Regions from separate parts of the Comamonas sp. GCA5 genome, predicted to be linked through region 4. Evidence: predicted binding sites of a transcription regulator. Region 4 holds the regulator's gene; each other region holds the start of a gene.
What was found. Region 4 encodes FNR, which switches genes on or off when oxygen is low (the NO sensors DNR and NnrR bind a similar motif). Its sites were predicted from a motif close to TTGATNNNNATCAA; they were not measured.

Region 1 (3,730 bases), on a different contig from region 4:
CTGGGCCTGCCGTATGCGGTCAGCATGCACCCCAACCTGCTGAGCGACGCGGCCCAGGCGTATTACGACAAGCCCTGAGTCCCGCAGCCGCCTGGCTGTGGCGGGGCGGCTGCCATGTTTTGAAGATTCACGTCATGCCGCGCAAGCAAGCGTGCGGCGGACATTCACCAAGGAGTCGAGATGGCCGGTGCTGGACTGTTGATGCTGCTGGATGACATTGCTGCCGTGTTGGACGACGTGGCCCTGATGAGCAAGGTGGCCGCGCGCAAATCGGCCGCCATGGCCGACGACGTAGCGGGCATGACCAAGGTGGCCATGCAGAAGACCGCGGGCGTGCTGGGCGATGACCTGGCCCTGAACGCCGAGCAGGTGACCGGCGTGCGCACCCACCGTGAGCTGCCCGTGGTCTGGGGCGTGGCCAAGGGGTCGTTGCTCAACAAGGTGATCCTGGTGCCGGCTTTCCTGCTGATCAGCGCCTTCATGCCCTGGCTGATCACCCCGTTGTTGATGGTGGGCGGTGCCTTCCTGTGCTTCGAGGGGGTGGAGAAGATCCTGCACACCCTGCACCAGCGCCGCAACGGCCACGATCCCGTGCAGGAGGCCCAGGAAGCACAGGCCCAGGGCGTGGCGCAGTCGTCGGTGCGCGAGGCCAAGCAGCGTGGCATGGACGCCGCGGACTATGAGCAGCAAAAGATCAAGGGTGCCATCCGCACGGACTTCATCCTCTCGGCCGAAATCCTGGCGATTGCGTTGAGCACCGTGGCCAACGAACCGCTGGTCAAGCAGTTCAGCGTGCTGGTGGCGGTGTCCTTGGCCATCACCGTGTTCGTGTATGGCCTGGTGGCTTGCATTGTGCGCATGGACGATGTCGGCAATGCCTGGATGTCCAAGGACCGTGCCAGCCTGCAGACCCTGGGCCGCGGCCTGATTGCTTTCACCCCCTGGCTGATGAAGGGCCTGTCGATCGTGGGCACGGCGGCCATGTTCCTGGTGGGAGGCAGCCTGCTGGTGCACGGCCTGCGGCCGATCCAGGCCTGGCTGGATGCCAGCATTGCCCCGCTGGGTGGCGTCGTGGCCTTGCTGGTGCCGCTGCTGGTCCATGTGGGGGTGGGCGCCTTCATTGGCGGGGTGATCGTGGTGCTGGTGCAAGCGGTGCAGCGCCTGCGCGGCACCGCGGACGCGCACTAGTCCCTGGGGCACCGTGCATGGGCGATGGAAGCGGGGTGGCAGGGTTTGTTGCTCAATTCCAACATTTCAGCAAACTCTGAAATCGCGCTGGTGACCGGGTTGACCTAAGGCAAACCCCAGGGTGGGGCGCAGTGATGCAATGGCTGTCACGGGGGTTGTCCCCGGACTTTGACCAAACACCTACTATGAAAAAGACTCTGCTGGCCGTGGCCGCTCTGTGTGCAATGACTTCCGGTGCTGCCATGGCGCAGCAGCAAGATGGCAAGTGGCAAGTGCGCGTGCGCGCTGTGCACCTGGAAAGCGATAACGGCGGTGCTGCCGGTGCTGCTGGCGTTAGCATCAACGACAAGGTGATTCCTGAGCTGGACATCAGCTACTACTTCACCCCCAACTTCGCCGCTGAACTGGTCCTGACCTACCCTCAAAAGCAGGACGTGCGACTGAATGGCGCCAAGATTGGTTCGCTGAAGCACCTGCCTCCCAGCCTGATGGCCCAGTACCACTTCACCAACTTTGGTGCTTTCAAGCCTTACGTGGGTGCTGGTATCAACTACACACGCTTCTCGAATGTTGACCTGCCCGCCGGTCTGGATGTGAAGCGCAACAGCTGGGGCGGTGCTCTGCAAGTCGGTTTTGACTATGCGCTGGACAAGAACTGGTCGCTGAACTTCGACGTGAAGAAGGTGTATATCGACACGACCATCAACAACGGCATCGGCAAGTTCAAGATCGATCCCATCCTGCTTGGCGTGGGCGTCGGCTACCGCTTCTAAATTTCCAGCTCTCTCCAAGGGCTTCCAACCGCTGCCATGGCAGCGGTTTTTTTATGCCTGCAACTGTGCGGCACTAGATTGATTCCAGCAGGGCGTGGGCCATCAGGCGCAAACCGCTCACCCACAGGTCACAGATGCGCCGGCGCAAGGCCATCGGCGACACCTACAGTGCCAGGCCAGCAGGGGCACGGTGCACATTGGCTGCGCCACGGCGGCCAGCCTGTTCATCATGCCGCGCGTGATGGAGCAATTGCTGGCCAGTGCGATGAAGATCACGGTCCATGTGCACGAGGGGGAAACCGGCTACCTGCTCCAGCGTCTGCGCGAGCGCAGCCTGGACCTGGTCATCTGCCGCAGCCAGTTTGCGGCGCCGGAGCTGCAGAACCAGGAGGTGATGAACGAACCCTTGCGGGTGGCCTTGCCGCCGCAGCATCCCTTGTGCGGGCAGGCCCAGATTGCCTTGGGGGCGTTGCGCGCAGAGCGCTTTTTGCTGCACAGCTCGCTGCTGGGCACCGGCATTTCGGACATGCTGCTGCGCGCCTGCCAGGAAGCCGGGTTCACGCCGGAAGTGGCCTACTGGGGGGTGGAGACCTTGCCCATGCTGCTGATGGTGCAAAAAGGCCTGGGCGTGGCCTTTGCTCCCGACAGCTTTGCCCAGTTGGGCATGCAGGGCCTGCCTGTGCTGGTGCCGCTGGCCGATGCCAAGCTGCGCACGCACCTGAACATGATCTGGCCGCGCGGCCATGCGCTGCCCCCGGCGGCAGAGCGGCTCAAGGAGCTCATCCTGGCGCAATGCCTGCCGCCGCCCACCTGCGCACAGGCCAAGGGCCCTGCACAGGTGCCTGGGGCCTGAGCCCCAGTCCTCAGACCTGGGCCAGGGCCTGGTCCAGGTCGGCCAGCAGGTCGTCGATGTGCTCGATGCCCACGGACAGGCGCACCATGCCTTCGGTCACACCGGCCTTGGCCAGTTCGGCCGCGTCCAGCTGGCGGTGGGTGGTGGAGGCCGGGTGCGTGGCCAGCGACTTGGCATCGCCAATGTTCACCAGGCGGGTGAACAGCTGCAGGGCATCGAGGAAACGCGCACCGGCCGCGCGGCCTTCTGCGCCCTTGAGAGTGAACGACAGGATGCCCGAGGCGCGGCCGCCCGATTGCTTTTGCACGATGGCGTGGTCGGGGTGGTCCTTCAGGCCCGCATAGCGCACCCATTCCACCTTGGGGTGGTTTTGCAGGGTTTCGGCAATCTTCTGCGTGTTCTCGCAGATGCGGTCCATGCGCAGGGCCAGGGTTTCAATGCCTTGCAGGATTTGGAAGGCGTTTTGCGGCGAGATGGCCGCGCCCATGTTGCGCAGAGGCACCACGCGCGCGCGGCCGATGAAGGCCGCAGGGCCCAGGGCTTCGGTGTAGACCACGCCGTGGTAGCTGACGTCGGGCTCGTTCAGGCGCTTGAAGCGGGCCTTGTGCTCGGCCCAGGGGAACTTGCCGCTGTCCACGATGGCGCCGCCCACGCTGGTGCCGTGGCCGCCCAGGTACTTGGTCAGCGAGTGCACGACGATGTCGGCACCAAATTCAAACGGGCGCAGCAGGTAGGGGCTGGGCACGGTGTTGTCCACGATCAGTGGCACGCCATGCGCATGGGCCACATCGGCCAGCGCGCGGATGTCGGTGACATTGCCCAGCGGGTTGCCGATGGACTCGATGAACACCGCCTTGGTCTTGGCGTCGATCAGCGCGCCGAAGCTGGCTGGGTCGCGCGGATCGGCAAAGCGCAC
Region 2 (3,730 bases), on a different contig from region 4:
GACGTAGTGGGCTAGGCTGCCGGCAATCACGAACAGGTGCCAGATGCCATGGAAATGGCGCACGCGCCCATCCAGCACGAAGAACACCACGCCGACGCTGTACAGCGCCCCGCCAGCGGCCAGCCAGGCAAAGCCCGCAGGGCCCAGGGCCTGCAGCAGCGGGCCGGTGGCCACTAGGGCGACCCAGCCCATCACTGCATAGATCACCAGGGAGCGCACGCGTGCCGCGTTGCGGGGCTTGATTTCCTGCAGCATGCCCAGCACGGCCAGGCCCCAGACCACGCCAAACAGGCTCCAGCCCCAGGCTCCGCGCAGGCTGATGAGGCAAAATGGCGTGTAGCTGCCGGCAATCATCAGGTAGATGCTCAGGTGGTCGCACTTGCGCAGGATGCGCTTGGCCCGCCCGCGCACGCTGTGGTAGACGGTGGAGATGGCATACAGCAGCACCATGGCCGTGCCGTAGATGGCCACGCTGGTGATGGCCTGGGCGTCGGCACGCAGGCTGGCGGTGACGATCAGCCACGTCGCCCCCGTCAGCGCAAACACGGCGCCGACCAGGTGGGACCAGGCGTTGAAGCGTTCTCCGGGGTACATGCCTGCCATCTTGGCGGCGGCTGCCAGAAATGCAAGCCGGGCGAGGGGCCATCGCGCTGTCAGCGCCAGGCCGGGGGCGCTTGGCCGTGCGGGTGTGACAGCCGCGCAAAAAAGCCCGTGCAAGGCACGGGCCGTGTCAGGGGCGGATGCAGGTCTTAGAGGCTGAGGGCCAGCACATCGCTTTCTACGCAGACGCCGTTGTCCAGACTGGCGCGCACGACGAAGCCTTCGTCGATGGCCACCAGCTGTGCGCTGTCGACGTGGAAGCCCTGGTGGCCCTGGGCGTTTTGGAACGTGAAGTGGCCGCGCAGCGGCAGGTCGGCGGCGCATTCCATGTCGACCTGGGCATGCTGCCCGGTCAGCCACTGGCGGGCGGATTGCAGCGTGGCAGCCACGGGCAGGCACTCGGCAGGGATGTCGATGTGGGCGGTGCGGGTGGTGGCGTCACCGCTGAGGCCCTCGAGTTCGCCGATGGTGAAGAACGCCAGTTCAAAGCTTTGCGTGGACATGGAGGCAATCAGATGCTATGAAAAAGAGTGCATTGTGCGTCCACTGAATGCGCGCTGCAGCCTGGTTGGCGTGAAATTGCTAGGCCCACAAAGCACGCAGCCCCGGCGCAAGCGCACGGGGCTGTGGGGCGGCCCAGGCTGGTGGCCTGGGCTCGGAAGCGGCGGACGCTTAGGCGCCCAGCTTCAGGGCACCCTTCATGATGAAGGAGTGGCCAGGGAAGGAGCAGAAGTAGGTGTAGTCGGTACCGGCCTTCAGCTTGGCCACGTCGATGGTCATGCTGGTGGTCTCTCCGCCGCCGATCACCTTGGTGTGGGCGATCACGCGGGTGTCACCGGCCTTCACGTAGTCGGCTGCAGCGCCGGCCTTCATGCCGTCGGCGGCCGTGGCCGTGGCGTCGGCGGTGGTGGTCAGCACCATGTTGTGGCCCATGGAGGACTTGGGCATCTTGCCCACGTGCTTCAGGGTCACGGTGTAGCTCTTGCAGGACTTGGGCACTTCAATGTTCTTCACATTGAATTGCATTTGGTCGTTACCTTCGACGGTCACGGCGCAGTCGGCAGCCATGGCAGGTGCAGCAATGCCACCAGCGGCCAGCAGGGCCAGCGTCATCAGAGTCTTTTTCATAGCGCGAATCCTTCCGAATCAATCAGTGAAGTGAGAGGTGCTCGGCAGACGTGAAGCCAGGGCTCCAGCTGTCCAGTCAACACTTATTTTGATGCTGAATTTACAGGTTTGGGTGAAATAGCCGCCTGAAGACTTAGATCGGGTCGATTTTTACCCCGGGACATGACGCGGATCAATAAATGCCGACCCCAGGGTGTCGAATCGCAGATGTGGGGTATTGATAAGTGAGCGTGCTGCGCTTACCCATTCAAGGTTTGGCAGCATTTCGTCCGTGAGACCTAGGCTTTTAAGGCGCTTGATGCTCACTTTTTTAATAGCCTTTATACGAATGCAGTCTCTGCACGGGCCTCCGGGGTGGTGCGGGCACGGGCCAGGGCCTGGATGCGCGCCTGGGTGGAGGCGAGGTCGAAGGGCGGGGCATCGGCGCCATCGCTGCCGCTGTCGGGCTGGCAGGTGTTGCGACCGTCCAGGCACAGGGGCAGGTTGCCCAGCGCTTCGGGGCCGGACAGCGGGGTGCAGGCTTCCAGCTTGATGCGGTGCAGCCATTCGTCTGCCAGGTTGTAGACGTAGCGCATGGGCAAGGCCTGGCCTTGCAGCAGCTGGCCCAGGCTGTAGCGGCGGGCGTCCATGGTCGGATCTTCGGGCCAGTCGGGGTTGGGCTGGCCGTAGCGTTGGTCGGCGATCTCGAACAGGTAATCGTGGCGCGGGCTCCAGCCCATGGCGGCCTGGATCAGCCGGTGCAGTTGCGCCAGGTTGGTGCAGTCGCTGACCACCAAGCGGCGCCAGATGGCGGGTTTGATGTCGCACAGCTGAATGTGCAATTGGTAGCTGTGGCGTATTTTGGGCATGGTCCTCTCCTCCTGGGGCGTGGCGGCGGTGCTGCAGCCTCGTCCGTGTGTCGGTTGTACCCCAGGCATGCAAGGCCGGTGGCGACTGCGGGTAAGTACTGGTTGCCGGTGTACTGGGGTTTGGGGCGACCCTGTGCACGCAGCTAGCGCTTGTGCTTGTGTTTGCGCACGGCCGTGCGCTGAATGGGATAGATGGTGCCTGGGGGCGGCTGGCCTGGCCCAAGACCGGGTGCAAAAAAAGGCACCCGCAGGTGCCTTGGTCCGCTGTGCTGGCAACGGTGTCAGTCGACGCTGGCGCCGGAGGCCTTGACCACGGGCTCGTACTTGGCGCGCTCGGCGGCCATGAAGTCGCCGAACTGCTTGGCCGTGGTGGGCACGGGCTCGGCCATCAGGGTGGCAAAGCGCTTCTGGGTTTCGGGGTCCTTCAGGGCTTCGGTGAAGGCCTTGTTCAGCTTGTCGATCACGTCGGCCGGGGTGCCGGCCGGTGCCACCAGGCCCCACCAGGTGTCGATGGCGAAGCCGGGGATGCTCTTGGACAGCGCGGGCACACCGGGCAGCAGTGGGCTTTCGGCGGCGGTGGTCACGGCCAGGGCCTTGAGCTTGCCGGACTTGATGTTGGCCGAGGCCGCAGCCAGGTTGTCGATGTTGAAGTCCACCTCGCGCGCCAGCAGGGCCAACTGCGCGGGGTTGGCGCCACGGTAGGGAATGTGCACGGCGGTGAAGCCCATGCCCTGCTTGAACATTTCACCGGCCAGGTGGCCCGAGCTGCCATTGCCGCCGCTGCCGTAGCTGAGCTTGCCAGGGTGCGACTTGGCGTAGGCGACCAGGTCGGCGACGGAGTTGATGTTCAGCTCCTTGGCGCGTTCGGTGTTCATCACCAGCACATTGGGCACGCGCACCATCTGGGTGATGGGGGCAAAGTCCTTGGCGGCGTCGAAGGGCAGCTTTTTGTACAGCCAGGGGTTCACGCCGTGGGTGGCGGTGGCGGCCAGGCCGATGGTCTTGCCATCGGGGGCGGCCTTGGCAATGGCGTCCACGCCGATGTTGCCGCCCGCGCCGGGCTTGTTTTCCACGATCACGGTGCCCAGGCTTTCGCGCACGCGTTCGGCCAGGGCCCGCGAGGTGACATCCAGCGGGCCGCCGGGTGCATAGGG
Region 3 (3,730 bases), on a different contig from region 4:
ATCCACCCTTGTTGCGCCAGCAATTGGGACACTTTCATCAAGTGGGCCTGCGAGATATCGAAGGCTTTGGCAATTTCGCTGATGGTGCACAGGCGCTCGCTGTGGGCGCCGGTGTAGATCAGGACCCGCAGCGCATAGTCGGTGAGTGTGGTCAGGCGCATCTTAGTGAGGCCGGCGTTGGAGGGGGACGGGTTTTCCGGGGCGCTGGTCAGCACGTGGGCGCACCAGCATCGGAAGGAAGCGCCATAAGTAAACGGCAAATGCCAAGACCCAGCATGCGGCGCTGGCATGCAGCCAGGGCACGGCGTGGGTGCTGGCGCCCAGGGTCACCAGGCGCAAGACAACGGCGCAGAACACCAGTCCATAGCTGCACACCATGCTGCGGTCGGCGACCAATGCTCGCCCGGTGTGACCCAGGGCCGTGCGCGTGATCATGCCGACGATGAGGGCGCCAAATCCGGCCATGCCGAGCAGGTGGACCGGCCAGGACATGCGTGCCGTCCAGCCCAGGGCGTAGGCGGCTGCGGCCCACAGGCCCAGTCCCAGCCCGGCATAGCCCAGGTACAGGATCCAGAGCAATGGCGTGCGCAGCACGGCCCAGGGCTTCCAGGCCATCACGTGCCAAAGGGTGAGCAGCCCGGCCGCGGCGAAAAGCGGGGCGGCCCATGGACCAGGACCGAATTGCCACACCAGGATGCCGCAAGCGGCCAATCCCGCCTGCCATTGACCGCTGCGCGTGTGCCGCGACACGGTGAGTTGCGGGAGTGCCCGCGTGGCAAAAAATGGAATCACCCGCCTGGCAATCAGCAAGGCAATGGCGGCCATGCACAGCATGCCCGTGAAGAAATAGTGCATCACCACGCTGTAGTCGAGCTGGTGCCAGCAGGCGTAGAGGTACGCCGCGTTGGCGCTGCCCATGCCGAGCAGCAGCAGAACCAGGAGGTAGTTGTGCCGGCTTTGGCGTGCGAGCAGGCAGCGGCCTATCGCCAGTGCTGCCATGGCGATGAACAGCAGGTCGGCAGTGCTTGCCACCGCAAAGGCGATGGCACCGGGCCAAAGAAAGCCCAGGCGTGCGGTGGCCCAGAGCAGCACCAGTGTTCCCAGTGCAGGGCCTTGCAAGGGATTCATGCCCGTCCAGTTGCTGGTGGCGGTCAGCAGAAAACCCACCGTGATGGCAGCAATGAATCCCCAGAACATTTCATGGGCGTGCCAGAAGACCCCGGCCATCACGCCCTGCAGCAGCGAGGGGGCAAACACCCAGAGCGATACCGCCACCATGGCCCAGAGGGCGCCACACAGGTACAGCGGCCGAAACCCCAGTTCCAGAAAGGCCACCAGGGACGGTCGCTGCGGCGGTTCTGGCGTGGACGGTTCCTGGATTTTCAGAAGGCTAGTCATTGCAGTTTTTTCAATAAATACAAAACCTGCATCCAGGGTAGATGTTTCTGAATATTTCTGTTTGAAATAATTATTTTTATTTGATTTAAATCATTTTTAATTGTTTGATTGATGTATGAGTTGCTGTGGATATTGCGGTTATCGATAGAGATTTTCGAATGGAGCGGATGGTTGCCGTGTTTTTAAATGGGCGAAGGCCAGGTTTGAATATCGATTTGATGCGCATCAATTGAATGTTTGATCAATGTCTTTAAAATCGGTGCAAGTGTTCATGGCTGTGCGGGTTGGGGCGGATGGAAAGTCTTGCCAAGCCTCCGTAGCCTGCACAGTCATCCAGAAAGGTGGCACATGCTTGAGAAAAAGAATCCCACGACGCGCAAAGAAGAATTGCGCAGCTTCGCTTTCCTGACGGTGGTGATGGCGCCGGTGTTGGCCGGTTTGATCATTGCTGGCTACGGCTTCCTGGTCTGGATCTTCCAGATGTTTGCGGGTCCTCCGCATGCCTGAAGCCCCGCATTCAATGGCCGATGAGCTACACATTGCCAGCCTGGTGGTCCATGTCCTGCCGCAGGCGCTGGATCCCGTCGGGCAGGCGCTGACCACGATGGGACCTGTTCAAGTGCATGGCACCCATCCAGACGGCAAGCTGGTGGTCACCCTGGAGGGTCCCAGCGCCGACTTCATCCTGGATCAGGTGGCACACATTCGGTTGATCGATGGCGTACTGAACGTCTCTCTGGTGTACCAGCACGCAGAACCCCGGCAATTACTTAACGAGGGAGTCTCCCATGACTAGCACCCGTCGCGATTTCGTTCGTCAAACTGCCGCCGCCGCCGCGGGCGCTGTGGCAGGCATTCCCATCCACGCCATCTCCCAGGAGGGCGCGCAAGCGGGTGGTAGCGCGCCCATGAAATGGTCTAAGGCGCCTTGCCGCTTCTGTGGCACCGGCTGCGGCGTGATGGTGGCCGTCAAGGACAACCGGGTGGTGGCGACCCAAGGCGATCCCCAGGCCGAAGTGAATCGGGGCCTCAATTGCGTCAAGGGCTACTTCCTGTCGAAGATCATGTATGGCGAGGACCGTCTGACACGGCCGTTGCTGCGCATGAAGAATGGCAAATACGCCAAGGATGGGGAATTCCAGCACGTGTCATGGGACACCGCGTTCGACGTGATGGCCCAGCAATTCAAGAAGGCGCTCAAGGAAAAGGGGCCGTCCGGCGTGGGCATGTTCGGCTCGGGGCAGTGGACGGTCTGGGAAGGCTATGCCGCGTCCAAGCTGTTCAAGGCCGGCTTCCGCTCCAACAACATCGATCCGAATGCGCGCCACTGCATGGCCTCGGCGGTAGCGGGCTTCATGCGTACCTTCGGCATGGACGAGCCCATGGGCTGCTACGACGACATCGAAGCCACGGACACCTTTGTGCTCTGGGGTTCGAACATGGCGGAAATGCACCCTGTGCTCTGGACGCGTGTGACGGATCGCCGGTTGAGTGCACCGAATGTCAAGGTGGCCGTGTTGTCCACCTTTGAACATCGCTCGTACGAACTGGCAGACATTGAGCTGACCTTCAAGCCGCAGACCGACCTGGCGATCCTGAACTACATTGCCAACCACATCATCACCACAGGGCGTGTGAACCAGGAGTTCGTGGCCAAGCACTGCAACTTCAAGTTGGGCAACCCTGACATCGGTTATGGCTTGCGCCCCGAGCACCCCTTGCAGAAAGCCGCCAAGAATGCGGCAGACCCAGGGGGTGCCAAGCCCATGACGTATGAGGAGTACGCCAAGTTTGTCTCCACCTACACCCTGGAATACACCACCAAGCTGACGGGCGTTCCAGCCAACCGGCTCAAGGAGCTGGCCGAGCTGTACGCGGACCCCAAGCGCAAGGTGGTGTCGTTCTGGACCATGGGCTTCAACCAGCATACGCGCGGCGTCTGGGCCAACAACCTTGTCTACAACATCCACCTGCTCACCGGCAAGATCGCGACCCCGGGCAACAGCCCCTTCTCGCTGACGGGCCAGCCTTCGGCCTGTGGCACGGCACGCGAAGTGGGGACGTTCTCGCACCGCCTGCCTGCGGACATGGTGGTCACCAATCCTGAGCACCGCAAGACCGCGGAAAAGATCTGGAAGCTGCCCGAAGGCACCATCCCCGAAAAACCCGGCTATCACGCCGTGCTGCAGCACCGCATGCTCAAGGACGGCAAGCTCAATGCCTACTGGGTCATGGTGACCAACAACATGCAAGCCGCCGCCAACCTGGTGCAGGAAGGCTATCCGGGTTATCGCAATCCGGACAACTTCATTGTGGTGTCGGATGCCTACCC
Region 4 (3,730 bases):
CCCGCCCCCCACGGCAAACGCCACCATGCTGCCAGCCCCTGCTACAGCACCTCCACTCAGGGCGGCTACCAGCACGGCAGAGTAAAGCAGGCCGCATGGCATCAGCGCCCACCCGATGCCCGCCAGCAGCCCCCCGCCGGGCAACGCCAGCACCGGTTGGACCTTGGCCCAGGCCGCGCGACCTGCGCGCTCCAGCCATGCCGGCTGCTGCCCCTGGAACACCATGAGCAAGCCCCAGGCCAGAATCAGCAGATGCATCAGCACCCACACCGGGTGCAGCAAGGAGGTACGGTCAGAAAACCAGGCCACCTGCTCCATCGCCAGGGCAGCCACCGCTCCCAGCATGCCGTAGCCCAGCAAGCGCCCACTGTGGAATTGCAGGGCCGCCCAGCCAGGCACGCCGCGGGGCGCTGTTGCAGCGGCGCCGGCATGCAGGCGCACGGCATGGGCCTGCCCCTGGATGACGGCATGGCAGGGTGCGGCACACATGGCAAGACAATGGGGCCCACCCACGAGCCCCATGAAAAATGCCGTCCAAAGCAGAGAAAGCGCCATAGGGATCAGATGATCCGCGAAAACCTGGCCCGGTTGCGATCTGCCTGCAAATAACGGTCAAACACCAGGGCGACGCCGCGCACGAAGAACCAGCCCTTCTCGGTCACCTTGATGCAGTCGTCCTGGATTTCCACTAGGCCTTCTTCCTGCTGGCTTTCGAGTGCAGCGATTTCCGCCGCGAAATACTGCGGGAAGTCGATCAGCCATGCGTTGTTGATCGACTCGAAGAGCACCTCGCCCTGGCACATGATGGTCATGATCACAGCACGGCGGATCAAGTCATCGCGCGTCAGCGCCAGACCGCGCACCACGGGCAGGCGCCCCTGGTCCAGCAGGTCGTAATACTCTTCCAGCGTCTTGGCGTTCTGGCTGTAGGTGGCCCCCACGCGGCCGATCGCCGAAACCCCCAGCGCAATCAGATCGCAATCCGGCTGGGTGCTGTAACCCTGGAAGTTGCGATGCAAGCGCCCCTGGCGCTTGGCCACTGCCAGCGCATCCTCGGGCAAGGCAAAGTGGTCCATGCCCACATACACGTAGCCCGCGTCGATGAAACTCGCGATGGCCGCCGACAGCATGTTCACTTTGTCTGCCGCAGGCGGCAAGTCCTGCTGCAGGATGCGGCGCTGGGCCTTGAAACGCTCGGGCAAGTGGGCGTAGGCATACAAGGCAATACGGTCCGGGCGCAGTTGCGCCACCTGTTGCAGCGTGCGCGCAAACGATTGCGCATTCTGCTTGGGCAGGCCATAAATCAGGTCCACATTGATGGACTGGAATCCCAGTTCGCGCGCAGCGGCCACCAGATCAAACACCTGCTCGGCGGGCTGCTCGCGGTGCACGGCCTTTTGCACATCGGGATCGAAGTCCTGCACGCCGAAACTCAGGCGGTTGAAGCCAACTTCCTTGAGCACAGCCAGGCGCTCGCGCGTCACCGTGCGCGGGTCCACCTCGATGGAATACTCGCCAGCAGGATCAAAGGCGAAACGCTCGCGCAGCATCTGCCACAGCTCACGCAACTCGTCATCGGACAGGAACGTGGGCGTTCCTCCGCCGACATGGAACTGGCTGACCACCTGCCCCCGCCCGCAGTGCTGCAGGTGCAGATCGACCTCGCGCTCCAGATAGCGCATGTACGTGGCCGCACGCTCATGGTGCTTGGTCACGATCTTGTTGCACGCGCAGTAATAGCACAGCGATTCGCAAAACGGGATGTGCACATACAGCGACATCGGCTGCTTGGCAGCCGCAGCGACTTTGCGTTGCTTCAGAGCCAAGATATAGTCGCTATCACCAAACGCTTCCACAAACCTGTCTGCTGTGGGGTAAGAGGTATAGCGTGGACCAGGTACGTCGTAACGACGCAGGAGTTCGGGTGTGACGACAGTCATGAATCTTTTTTCCTTGATTGTTAGACTGTGCACCAATGGCCCGCAACCATCCTTGACGTGAATCAAGAGGTCTGCGATCAAGCAATGCCACAATTTTGACAAGCATCATTCACCGCAATCCCAGTTGTAACAGCTTCTTTTTTTACCGACTTTTAACGCACCGCGTGACCCGCAAGATCGCCTGCACCACGCCGCGTCCGAGTACATGACCCCTCCAACCATCAAAGTAACCTGTTCCAACTGCAACCTGCGCGAGCTGTGCATGCCCGCGGGGCTGAGTGAGCAGCAGTTGCAGCGCATCGACGAAATTGTGGCCACCCGCCGCAAGGTCAAGCGCGGCGGCACGCTGTTCCGCAACGGGGAGCCCTTCACATCGCTGTATGCCATCCGCACAGGCTTTTTCAAGACCTGCGTGGCTACCGAAGATGGTCGCGACCAGGTGACAGGCTTTCAGATGGCCGGCGAGATCATTGGTCTGGATGGCATCGTGCATGACCACCACACCTGCGATGCAGTGGCCCTGGAAGATGCCGAAGTGTGCGTGATGCCGTTTGACGGGCTGGAGGAGGTGTCGCGCGAAGTGACGGCCCTGCAGACCCACGTGCACAAGGTCATGAGCCGCGAGATCGTGCGCGAGCACGGCGTGATGCTGCTGCTGGGCAGCATGCGCGCTGAGGAACGCCTGGCGGCCTTCATCCTGAATCTGGTGCAGCGTCTGCACGCACGCGGCTTCTCGTCGTCGGAACTGGTGCTGCGCATGACGCGCGAAGAGATCGGCAGCTACCTGGGCCTGAAGCTGGAGACGGTCAGCCGCACTTTCTCGAAGTTCGTCGAAGAAGGTATGGTGGAGGTCAAACAACGCCACGTGCGCATTCTTGATACCGCCGCGCTGCAACGCCTGGTTAACAGCCACCAAGACTGCAACAAATAACCACTGCCGCTGCCTCAGAGCAGGTCCACGAAAAAAGCCTTCCTGCATCAACAGGAAGGCTTTTTTCATTCAAGCGTTGTTGGGATAGCAGGCTTGCAGCCGCTCGGGGTCGCCAAGCCCAGTCGACGGCGCCTGGGCTTGGGCATTGACCGCTGCGCTGGGCAGGGCCAGCACCATGGTCATCCAGCCGGCCACGGCGAAGACCGCCCAGAACGCAAAGAATGCCAGGGTGTAGATGGCCGTGCGCGACAGCTCCACCGTCTGCCCCATCCACAGCATGTCGTGCGGGTCAAACGCCGCAAAGACCAGCATCTCCATCACGCCGGCCGCCACAAAGGCCGGCCAGCCAATCCACATCCAGCGTCGTGTCCACATAAAAGCACTCCTTCGCAAGAGGTTGTACCTAAATTGTGTCCACAGCCGCTGAACCATGCTTGTGGGACAAACACTGAATAAAAAAACATAGCTGCCAGCGCTTGATTCCATTGAATTTCAAATAGTTTTCTATTTGAAACCTACTGATTACATGCGCCAGCAGCTATGTTTTAAGCCAATCCCCTCTGCGCGGTCATGCCCCCGTGCTGCCGAGAACAGCACAAACGGCCTGTCAGCGCGCCGCATCACTTGGGTGCCAGGTTGGGCAAATCGTCCGCAGGGGTGGCGGCGTGGTTGCGCACCGCGTGCGCAGGCGCATGGCTTTTGTCCGGGTTGCGCAATTGCTCGTTGATGTTCACGCCCTTCTGGTAATAGTCGGGGTCCACAACCGGATCCGCGCCACGCGTGGCAATGACCAAGGTGACAATGCCCGCCACCACCACGATGGCAGGACCTGCCAGCACCAGCCACACATGGCCGAACT

Region 1: the regulator FNR is predicted to act here: its motif matches at 1,288-1,301, upstream of SJH88_RS03025 (OmpW/AlkL family protein).
Region 2: the regulator FNR is predicted to act here: its motif matches at 1,891-1,904, upstream of azu (azurin).
Region 3: the regulator FNR is predicted to act here: its motif matches at 1,614-1,627, upstream of napE (periplasmic nitrate reductase, NapE protein).

Annotation. Positions count from the first base shown of each region.
Region 1 covers NZ_JAZHFR010000007.1:32,884-36,613, reverse strand. The annotation lists gene SJH88_RS03035 (rhodanese-like domain-containing protein) at 1-78, shown strand, start outside; gene SJH88_RS03030 (DUF808 domain-containing protein) at 181-1,188, shown strand; gene SJH88_RS03025 (OmpW/AlkL family protein) at 1,374-1,961, shown strand; gene SJH88_RS03020 (LysR family transcriptional regulator substrate-binding protein) at 2,152-2,814, shown strand; gene SJH88_RS03015 (O-acetylhomoserine aminocarboxypropyltransferase/cysteine synthase family protein) at 2,825-3,730, opposite strand, start outside.
Region 2 covers NZ_JAZHFR010000096.1:5,704-9,433, forward strand. The annotation lists gene trhA (PAQR family membrane homeostasis protein TrhA) at 1-594, opposite strand, end outside; gene SJH88_RS16650 (hypothetical protein) at 750-1,103, opposite strand; gene azu (azurin) at 1,273-1,728, opposite strand; gene SJH88_RS16660 (plasmid pRiA4b ORF-3 family protein) at 2,049-2,576, opposite strand; gene SJH88_RS16665 (Bug family tripartite tricarboxylate transporter substrate binding protein) at 2,858-3,730, opposite strand, start outside.
Region 3 covers NZ_JAZHFR010000029.1:8,461-12,190, reverse strand. The annotation lists gene SJH88_RS09145 (RrF2 family transcriptional regulator) at 1-161, opposite strand, end outside; gene SJH88_RS09140 (NnrS family protein) at 163-1,398, opposite strand; gene napE (periplasmic nitrate reductase, NapE protein) at 1,747-1,905, shown strand; gene SJH88_RS09130 (chaperone NapD) at 1,919-2,194, shown strand; gene napA (periplasmic nitrate reductase subunit alpha) at 2,187-3,730, shown strand, end outside.
Region 4 covers NZ_JAZHFR010000012.1:22,962-26,691, reverse strand. The annotation lists gene SJH88_RS04865 (sulfite exporter TauE/SafE family protein) at 1-555, opposite strand, end outside; gene hemN (oxygen-independent coproporphyrinogen III oxidase) at 561-1,940, opposite strand; gene fnr (fumarate/nitrate reduction transcriptional regulator Fnr) at 2,146-2,871, shown strand; gene SJH88_RS04850 (hypothetical protein) at 2,941-3,246, opposite strand; gene SJH88_RS04845 (FixH family protein) at 3,492-3,730, opposite strand, start outside.